Regions from separate parts of the Hominimerdicola intestinalis genome, predicted to be linked through region 2. Evidence: predicted binding sites of a transcription regulator. Region 2 holds the regulator's gene; the other holds the start of a gene.

Region 1 (4,393 bases), on a different contig from region 2:
CAGGGTGATTTATAGCGCCGTAACCTATACCTTGCTCCTTCATGCAGCGGATAACTTTTTCAAATGCAGAAAGATTGGTTGACGGATCTCCGTCAAGCTCAATATAGCTGATATGACCGGCATTTGTAAGTGCGTGATAAGGTGCTTCGATCTTTATCTTTTCAAAGGCGCTGATATTATAATAAACCGGAACGTGGAATGAGTTTGTATAGTAATCCTTGTCGGTAACTCCGGCGATCTCGCCGTAGCGTTTTTTGTCTATTCTTACAAATCTTCCCGAAAGCCCCTCGGCGGGAGTTGCAAGCAGTGAGAAATTAAGACCTGTACGCTTTGTTTCCTCGTCCATTCTTTCACGCATATGAGTTACTATTTCAAGTCCAAGCTCTCTGGCTTCCTCAGATTCACCGTGGTGCTTGCCGATAAGCGATTTAAGAGTTTCAGCAAGTCCGATAAAGCCGACTGACAGTGTTCCGTGCTTCAGTACCTCGGCTACGTCGTCGTTTATGCTGAGCTTTTCGGAGTCTATCCATACTCCCTGTCCCATAAGGAACGGATAGTTTTTGACCTTTTTGGAGCATTGTATCCTGAATCTGTGCATAAGCTGTTCAATACACAGCTCCATCATTTCGTCAAGTCCATCAAAGAATGCGCCTATATTTCCCTGAGCTTTAATTGCAAGACGAGGCAGATTTATAGATGTAAAGGAAAGGTTTCCTCTTCCGGTCACGATTTCTCTTGAAGGGTCGTATGCGTTGCCGATAACTCTGGTTCGGCAGCCCATATAAGCGATTTCCGTATCGGGATTGCCTGGCTTGTAATACTGGAGGTTAAACGGAGCGTCGATAAACGAGAAATTGGGGAAAAGACGCTTAGCAGATACTCTGCACGCAAGCTTGAACAGGTCATAGTTGGGGTCAGTAGGGTTATAATTCACGCCGTCCTTTACCTTGAATATATGTATTGGGAAAATAGGCGTTTCACCGTTGCCAAGTCCGGCCTCCTGAGCAAGCAGGACGTTCTTTATTACCATTCTTCCCTCAATAGAGGTATCCGTTCCGTAATTGATAGATGAAAACGGAGTCTGAGCGCCGGCTCTTGAATTCATGGTGTTAAGGTTATGGATAAGAGCCTCCATTGACTGGTAGGTCGCTCTGTCGGTTTCTTTGACGGACGATTTAAAAGCAAAGCTTTGTATTTTCTTGACCGTAGCAGCGTCGGCAAACGCCGTCAGCAGTTCTGCCTCAGCCTCCTGATAGCCGTTGTCGTTTGCAAGAGTAGGAAAAAGTCCCTTTTCGTTTTCAAGCTTATCAGCAAGCTTTCTTGAGATCTCATAGCTGTCGGTTACACCTGCCATAAGAGAAAGAGCCCGGTGAATATTGTCACGGTAACGGTGGCGGAAGGTTTTCTTTACTCCTTCTGCCATATCAAAATCAAATTTAGGGATAGACTGTCCGCCGTGCTGATCGTTCTGGTTGGACTGTATAGCAATACAGGCAAGTGCGGCGTAGCTTGATATATCGTTAGGAGTTCTGAGATAGCCGTGACCTGTAGAGAAGCCCTTATTAAAAAGCTTTGTCAGATCGATCTGGGTGCAGGTCGTAGTAAGGGTATAGAAATCAAGGTCATGGATATGAATATCGCCTTCCGCATGAGCCTTTGCGTGCTTAGGATCAAGCACATACATTTCATAGAATTCCTTTGCGCCTGCGGATCCGTATTTGAGCATTGTGCCCATTGCCGTATCTCCGTCAATATTGGCGTTTTCACGCTTCAGATCCATTTCCTTTGCCGGCTTGAAAGTAAGATCCTCATAAACCTTCATAAGACGGGTATTCATCTCTCTGGCTCTGGTTCTGGTAGACCTATAAAGAATATATGCTTTTGCAGTAGCGGCGTGGCCTTCTTCAATAAGAACCTTTTCTACGCAGTCCTGAATCTCCTCAACCGTCGGTGAAGTAAGATTCATTCCCATAAGCATATCCGCAACCTTGCCGGCAAGCTCCAAAGCCTCTTCGTAATTGCTGCCGCCTACCGACTGCGCAGCCTTATATATAGCTCCGGCAATCTTTTCTATATTAAACGTTACGTTTCTGCCGTCCCTTTTCTTGATCTTGATTATCATATTCCCTTACCTCCGTATATATAATAGATTCGTCACAGCATTTTTATTGTTCGGTTGATTTAACCATTTAATATTATAAGCTTGATGACAACCACAATATCTTGTGGTCTTTGAACTGCCATAAACAAGTATATAGTATTCTTGACTTATTGTCAAGTGGATAAGTGCCAAAAAAAACGACATACTTTTGTATACACTGCACAAAGCTTGCCTTGGGGAAATTTACCTCTTGATTCAGAATGATTGTTACAGAGGCCGTGTAAAGCTCTGCTGCTTTACAAAATAATTGTCCGAATATTTCTTGTAAAACTATTGGACTTTACAGCATAAAAGGCTTATACAAAATACTTTGCCGTTTTATAAGGAATCTATTAGTGTAAATATATACTAAGAATACACCCCTTTTTTAATCTGATTTTTTGTACAGGTAATATATACGGTGAAAAAATCAATGTATGTAAAGCTTGATAGCTTTATAAATAGCACAACTATTCCAATTTTCATATATGGCATATCAACAATTACACATGATAGCTCTCGTTATAAATTTTAATGTCACATATAAAGACCGTCCCCCCGAACTTGCCGGAAAATGGAACGGTCTTTTATATTATCCGATTTGATTTATGATTTGTAGGTTTTGCGTGAAAGCTTTCCTGCTATTCCTGCTATAATAGGTATTGCTGCGGCGAAGCCGACTGAAATCAGCCAGCCAGAAGCTCCGAGGGGAGCAATTGCGAATATTTTTCCGAGAAATGGAATAAACATACAGCCCCCAAGACAAAGCAGGGATATAAGAACTGAAAAGATAAGGAACGGATTGGAGAAGTATGGTACAGAGAAGAGGGTTTTTTCTTCGCTCTTGCATTCAAAAACATGAATAAGCTGAGAAAGAATAAGCGTTACAAGAGCGCCGGTCCTGGCAGCGTCCAAAGTACAGCCGGCTTTCAGCAAGCAGGTAAATGCGGCAAGAGTACACAAGCCTATCAGAATTCCCCTGATTATTATACGTGAGAGAAGTCCGCCGCTGAAAAAGCTGTCGTTTTCTTTCCTCGGGGGTTTTTTCATAACTGATCTTTCGGACGGTTCAAGACCCAGTGCGACGGCGGGAAGTCCGTCGGTAACAAGATTTACTAGCAGTATCTGAGCCGGAAGAAGCACCAGCGGAAGTCCCATTATTATACCTCCCAGCATAGTAAGGACCTCGCCTATATTGCATGAAATAAGATAGCGCACAAATTTTCTTATATTCTGATAAATAGTGCGTCCCTCTTCTACTGCGCTTACAAGAGTAGCGAAATTATCGTCCATAAGAATACAGTCCGCCGCCTGTTTGGTAACGTCAGTACCGGAGATACCCATTGAAACTCCGATAGAGGCTTCCTTTACAGCCGGGGCGTCGTTAACTCCGTCTCCTGTCATTGCGCAGACATGACCCTTGTCTTTGAAGGCTTTGATTATTCTGAGCTTATGAGCGGGAGTTACTCTGGCGAATACCGCAGTTTTTTCTGCGGCGTCTGACAGCTGGTCATCTGACATTCTGTCCAGCTCATCTCCTGTAAACGCCAGATCGCCTTCTCTCATTATTCCGACTTCCTTAGCCACCGCACAGGCTGTAAGCTTATGGTCGCCGGTTATCATAACCGTTTTTATTCCCGCCTTTTCGCATTCTCTGACCGCTTTTTTTGCTTCCGGACGTGGCGGGTCGGCAAGTCCCATAAGTCCGAGGAATATAGTCTTTCCTCGGTATATCTTTGAGAACGCCATTACTCTCAGTCCGTTTGACGCCATTTCATCGTTTTTTCGGAGTACGGCGGCTTTTTCCTGAGCAGTAAGGGTATTGAGATTCCCTTCAGAATCCGATATTACAAATTCACATTCTTTTATTATTACGTCCGGCGCGCCTTTTTTGTAAATATATTTTTCTCCGGAATGATCCGTACAGGTTACAGACATAAAGCGGGTCTCGCTGTCAAAAGGCTGTTCGTCGATACGCTTGAGCTGAAAGCCTGCGACATCTATTCCGCAGCGTGCGCAGGCGGAAAGAATAGCGGCTTCGGTCGGATCTCCTTCCGCTGAAAATCTGCTGAATACTCTGCCCTGCCTGTTCCGCTTATCATATGACGGGGCTTTTGCCATCTGTGCATTATTGCAGGCTGTTCCGCAAATAAAAAGCTCGCTTAAAACGTGGCTGTCCCAAGCCATAAGCTTCTGACCGTCGGGAGTAAATACGCCCTGTGATTCGCTGTCTGCGCCCAGAGTAAATTCCTC
Region 2 (4,393 bases):
TGAATATAGACCGAAAGGTTCTCCTTTACCTTTTCCTGACCTATATATTCAGCAAGGGTCTTCGGACGGAGATTTATCTCAAAATCGTCGGTAGTATCGGCTTCGGTCTGCTTCGTAGCGACTATTCTGTTTTCTATATCAAAATCGCCTTTTTCAATCATTTCAATGTCCTTTCCTGAGGCTCTGACCGTTTTACGGCTCGATGTCCTGTTTGGTTTCGTTCAGACCGAACTGAGTCAGGGTTATATCTATTGTATCTGTATCCGCAAAAACCGGAGTATACTGGGCGAGAACGGCTCCGTTGCCTTCGTCGTAAAAGGAAACAGCGGCTGAAAGATCCTTCCAGTTTATGATCATAAGATAGCTTCCCTCAAATCCCTTGGGAGCGGGAAACGCTTTGCTGGAACTGAGTGCAGAGCCTGCGGCTGCCTCGTAAACTCCCGTCTGTGAATTTAACAGACCTCCCAGAGAGGCGGTGATTTTTTTAGTCAGTGCGGCATAGGCTTCGTCGGAAAACGAATCTCCGGAGTATCCCGCCGTCTGCATATAGCTGTTCACCTGGTTTTCAGACAGTGCGTAGACGGTCAGCTTGTCAGGCTCAGAAAGCTCTGCCTCTGCAACCGACGTATAAAATTCGGCAATATCCTCATCTGAAAGGCCAAGCTCTTCCGCAGAAATCTCTTTTGCTGTGGTCTGTGTCAGGGAGGTAAGCTCATAGGCACATGAACGCATAAAATCTTCGGGGATTATTTTTTCCGAGCCTGACGCTTTAGACGAGTTTACGCTGTCCTTATCCGAGCTTCCGTCCTTTTTATCGCAGGCGGAGAAAGAAAGCGCCATAACAGCCGCCGCTGCAAGTATAAGTAGTTTTTTCATTGCTTTACCGTATGCTCCCTTACGGAGCATTATCCTTTCATAATTGAATTCAAAACCTTGCCAGTCCTATCAGAGCCTTTTTGATAAGCTCCTCGACGGGCAGCTGTGGGTCAAGCTGAGCGATTGCTCCTGCCGCCTCTGCCGCAGAATATCCGAGCACCTCCAGCGCCGTTATCGCCTCTCCTATATTTCCGCCTGCCATAGGTACAGCTGCGGAAGCCTGTCCTCTGACAGAGATAGTTTCGCCGGCTACCTTGTCCTTGAGTTCAAGGCATATGCGCTCGGCGGTCTTTTTGCCTATTCCCTTTACCTGAGTAAAGGATCTTGAATCGGAGGTTGCGACAGAAAGCGCAAACTGCTGAGGGTTCATTGCCGACAGTATGGCAAGTCCTGCCTTAGGGCCTACTCCGGATACTGAAATAAGCAGTCTGAAAGCTCTCAGTTCTTCCTTGTCCGCAAAGCCGAAAAGCTCTACGGCGTCATCTCTTACGCTCATATATGTAAGCAAAGTGACTTTTTCTTCGCCGGCTATCTTTTGCAGCGTAGAAAGGGTCGTTTTACAGGCGTAGCCTACTCCGCCGCATTCCACCACGGCAAGCTCCGCTTCGGTATGTATAAGTTTTCCGCTCAGTGAATATATCATTTTTATAGCCCCATTTGATATGGGTTTCCTCGCTTTCAGATATTTTATTTAAGTCCTGCCTTGTCCATGATCCTCCTGCTGTTTACCGAAAGACCGTGCGTAATGGCGATAGCTACGGCGTCGGCAGTGTCGTCGGGCTTTGGGACTGATTTCAGATGAAGCATTGTTCTTGTCATTTCCTGCACTTGTTTTTTCTCCGCTCTGCCGTATCCTACTATTGAGCATTTGACCTGAAGAGGAGTATACTCATATATGGGTATACTTTTTTGTATTGCAGGAAGAAGCGTAACTCCTCTTGCCTGAGCAACGTCGATAGCGGTTTTTTCATTTGAGTTGAAAAATAGCTTTTCTATGCCAAGCTCGTCCGGAGAGTATGTATCTATTATCTCACACATATCGTCGTATATGGTTTTCAGACGTTTATTGAAGGGCATATCCGCGCCTGTCGTTATAGCTCCGAAGCCTGCAACGGAAAATACTCCTCCGCTGTAATCCAGCACTCCGTAGCCGACTATTGCATACCCCGGGTCGATTCCGAGAATACGCAAAAATATCCCCTCCTATCCGATAATTTCTTCTATAAATATTATAGCATATATTCAAAGAAAAATCAAGTACGAATGTTCACATATAAAGCAAAAAAGCCGCTCCGCAGAAACGGAAACGGCTTTAGGGTTATTCTTCCGGTGAAAACTGATCCTTGCCTACTCCGCAGAGGGGGCATACATAATCCTCGGGAACGTCCTCCCATTTGGTTCCGGGAGCAACTCCGCTGTCGGGATCTCCGGCTTCTGGGTCGTAGATATAACCGCAGATTTCGCATACATACTTCATAGCTTACCTCCTGAAAATATTTTTTTACAGCTTTGGACTATAACTATATTATATCACGATCTGTAAAAATTACAAGAAGATTTTCTGATTTGTTATGTAAAATATACAAATAAGCTGAAAAGTACATTTTATTGTACACAACTAATGAAATTTTCAAAAAAAAGTCTTGCATTTATATACAACTTGTGGTATAATAAATAAAAAAGAAGCGCTATATCTGAGATTCTGAATTAATGTACTGATCAGGAAAGGGAGGCGAGCCCGTGTCCGCTGCTGAAAGGCAGAGATACGGCATGGGAGGTTTATATGAGATGTCCGTTTTGCAATTATGAAGATACAAAGGTTATTGATTCCCGTCCCAGCGAGGGCAAAAAAAGGCGCAGGCGCGAATGTACCAACTGCGGCAGAAGGTTTACTACTTATGAGGTAGTTGAAAAGCCGCTGCTTATGGTTTACAAAAGAGACGGAAGCTTTGAGCCTTTTGACAGAATGAAGCTTCTTAAAGGACTCCAGAGCGCAATAAAAAAGCGCCCTGTCAGCGTAGACGATATAAACGCCCTTGTGGACGATATAGAAAATACCTATGCTAACGCCATGCAGACCGAAACTACTACCAGCGAGATCGGCGATAAAGTGCTTCAGGAGCTGAAAAAGCTGGATCATGTGGCGTATGTGCGGTTTGCGTCGGTTTACAAGGATTTTAATGACGTAGATTCCTTTATTCAGATAATATCCGAGCTTTCTGACGAAAACGATCAAAAGTAAACCGCGTAAATAACAGCCTGTTAATAAAACGGGCGGACACAGCTGACCCTATTCTTACGCAGCACAATGCTGTTTTTGAATAGGCGGTTTTGTCCGTCCGTTATTTTTTATATTGAGCGTTGAGCTGGGTATTGTTTTCAGTTCTGCGCTGCCGATCGCGCTTTGAAAAGACGCAGCCGCAGTAATCCTGACGGTAAAGTCCGTACTGTGACGACAGTTCTATAGAACGCTTGTAGCCGTTTTTCTTTTTAAAATCCGAGGGAAGGCTTTTTACGCTGTATATTTCTGACAGCTCAGAAGCGGTTTCATTTAGTTTTTGAGCGTTTTTGTACGGCGATATAGAAAGGGTAGTTGTGAAATAATCAAAGCCTTTTTCCGCTGCCAGACGTGCGGCGCTTTCAAGCCTCAGACGGTAGCAAATAAAGCAGCGCTCTCCGCCCTCCTCAGCTTCTTCAAGACCTTTTACCGCATTGAGAAATTCTTCCGGACGGTAGCTTCCTTCTATAAAGCTTATTTTATTTTCAGCCGGAAATTCGGAAATAAACCGCTTCTGCTCCTCGACCCGCTTTCTGTATTCTTCTTCAGGATAAATATTCGGATTATAATAATAAACAGTGATACTGAAAAATTCAGATAGATATTCCAGAGTATATGACGAGCAGGGCGCACAGCAGCTGTGAAGCAGCAATGACGGCGTTTCTCCGCCTTTTTCAAACTTTGAGATCAGATCGTCAAGCTGTTTCTGATAATTTATTTTAACCGTATTTGACATATTTATACTACCTTTCGATAAAGCTGCATTTATTGTAGCACATCTTTCAATAAAAATCAAACTTTACGAATAAATTTATTAAGCCTGCGCAAAATAATTCCAAAGAAATTTAAACGGAGGGATCAGCTTGAGCAGAGCTACTAAAATTCTTAAAAATACCCCAAGCGTAATATCTTCCGCTGCTATCGGCGGAAAGATGGAAAGCCAGGGGCCTTTAAGCGATTATTTTGACAAGATAAACGAGGATCCGTATATGTCGGCAGACACTTTTGAAAAGGGAGAAAGCCAGCTTCAGAAGCAGGCGGTGATTCATGCCGTTCAGAAAGCGCGGCTGTCCTATGATGATATAGACGTTATGTTTGGAGGCGATCTGCTCAATCAGTGCGTAGGAACGACTTACGGGATCAGGGATTTTGAAATACCCTTTCTTGGAATTTACGGAGCCTGTTCCACAATGGCGGAGGGACTGCTTATGTCCTCGGTTTTCGTTGACGGAGGCTATG

Evidence for each region. Region 2 encodes NrdR, which represses ribonucleotide reductase genes. Its sites were predicted from a motif close to CACNANATNTNGTG; they were not measured.
Region 1: the regulator NrdR is predicted to act here: its motif matches at 2,215-2,228, upstream of ACYQ0H_RS07970 (anaerobic ribonucleoside triphosphate reductase).

Annotation. Positions count from the first base shown of each region.
Region 1 is NZ_BAAHNZ010000007.1:95,296-99,688, reverse strand. Features, by position in the region: gene ACYQ0H_RS07970 (anaerobic ribonucleoside triphosphate reductase) at 1-2,122, opposite strand, end outside; gene ACYQ0H_RS07965 (cation-translocating P-type ATPase) at 2,747-4,393, opposite strand, start outside.
Region 2 is NZ_BAAHNZ010000006.1:12,493-16,885, reverse strand. Features, by position in the region: gene ruvB (Holliday junction branch migration DNA helicase RuvB) at 1-161, opposite strand, end outside; gene ACYQ0H_RS06890 (hypothetical protein) at 193-876, opposite strand; gene ruvA (Holliday junction branch migration protein RuvA) at 926-1,519, opposite strand; gene ruvC (crossover junction endodeoxyribonuclease RuvC) at 1,564-2,067, opposite strand; gene rd (rubredoxin) at 2,195-2,353, opposite strand; gene nrdR (transcriptional regulator NrdR) at 2,660-3,118, shown strand; gene ACYQ0H_RS06865 (epoxyqueuosine reductase QueH) at 3,219-3,890, opposite strand; gene spoVAD (stage V sporulation protein AD) at 4,018-4,393, shown strand, end outside.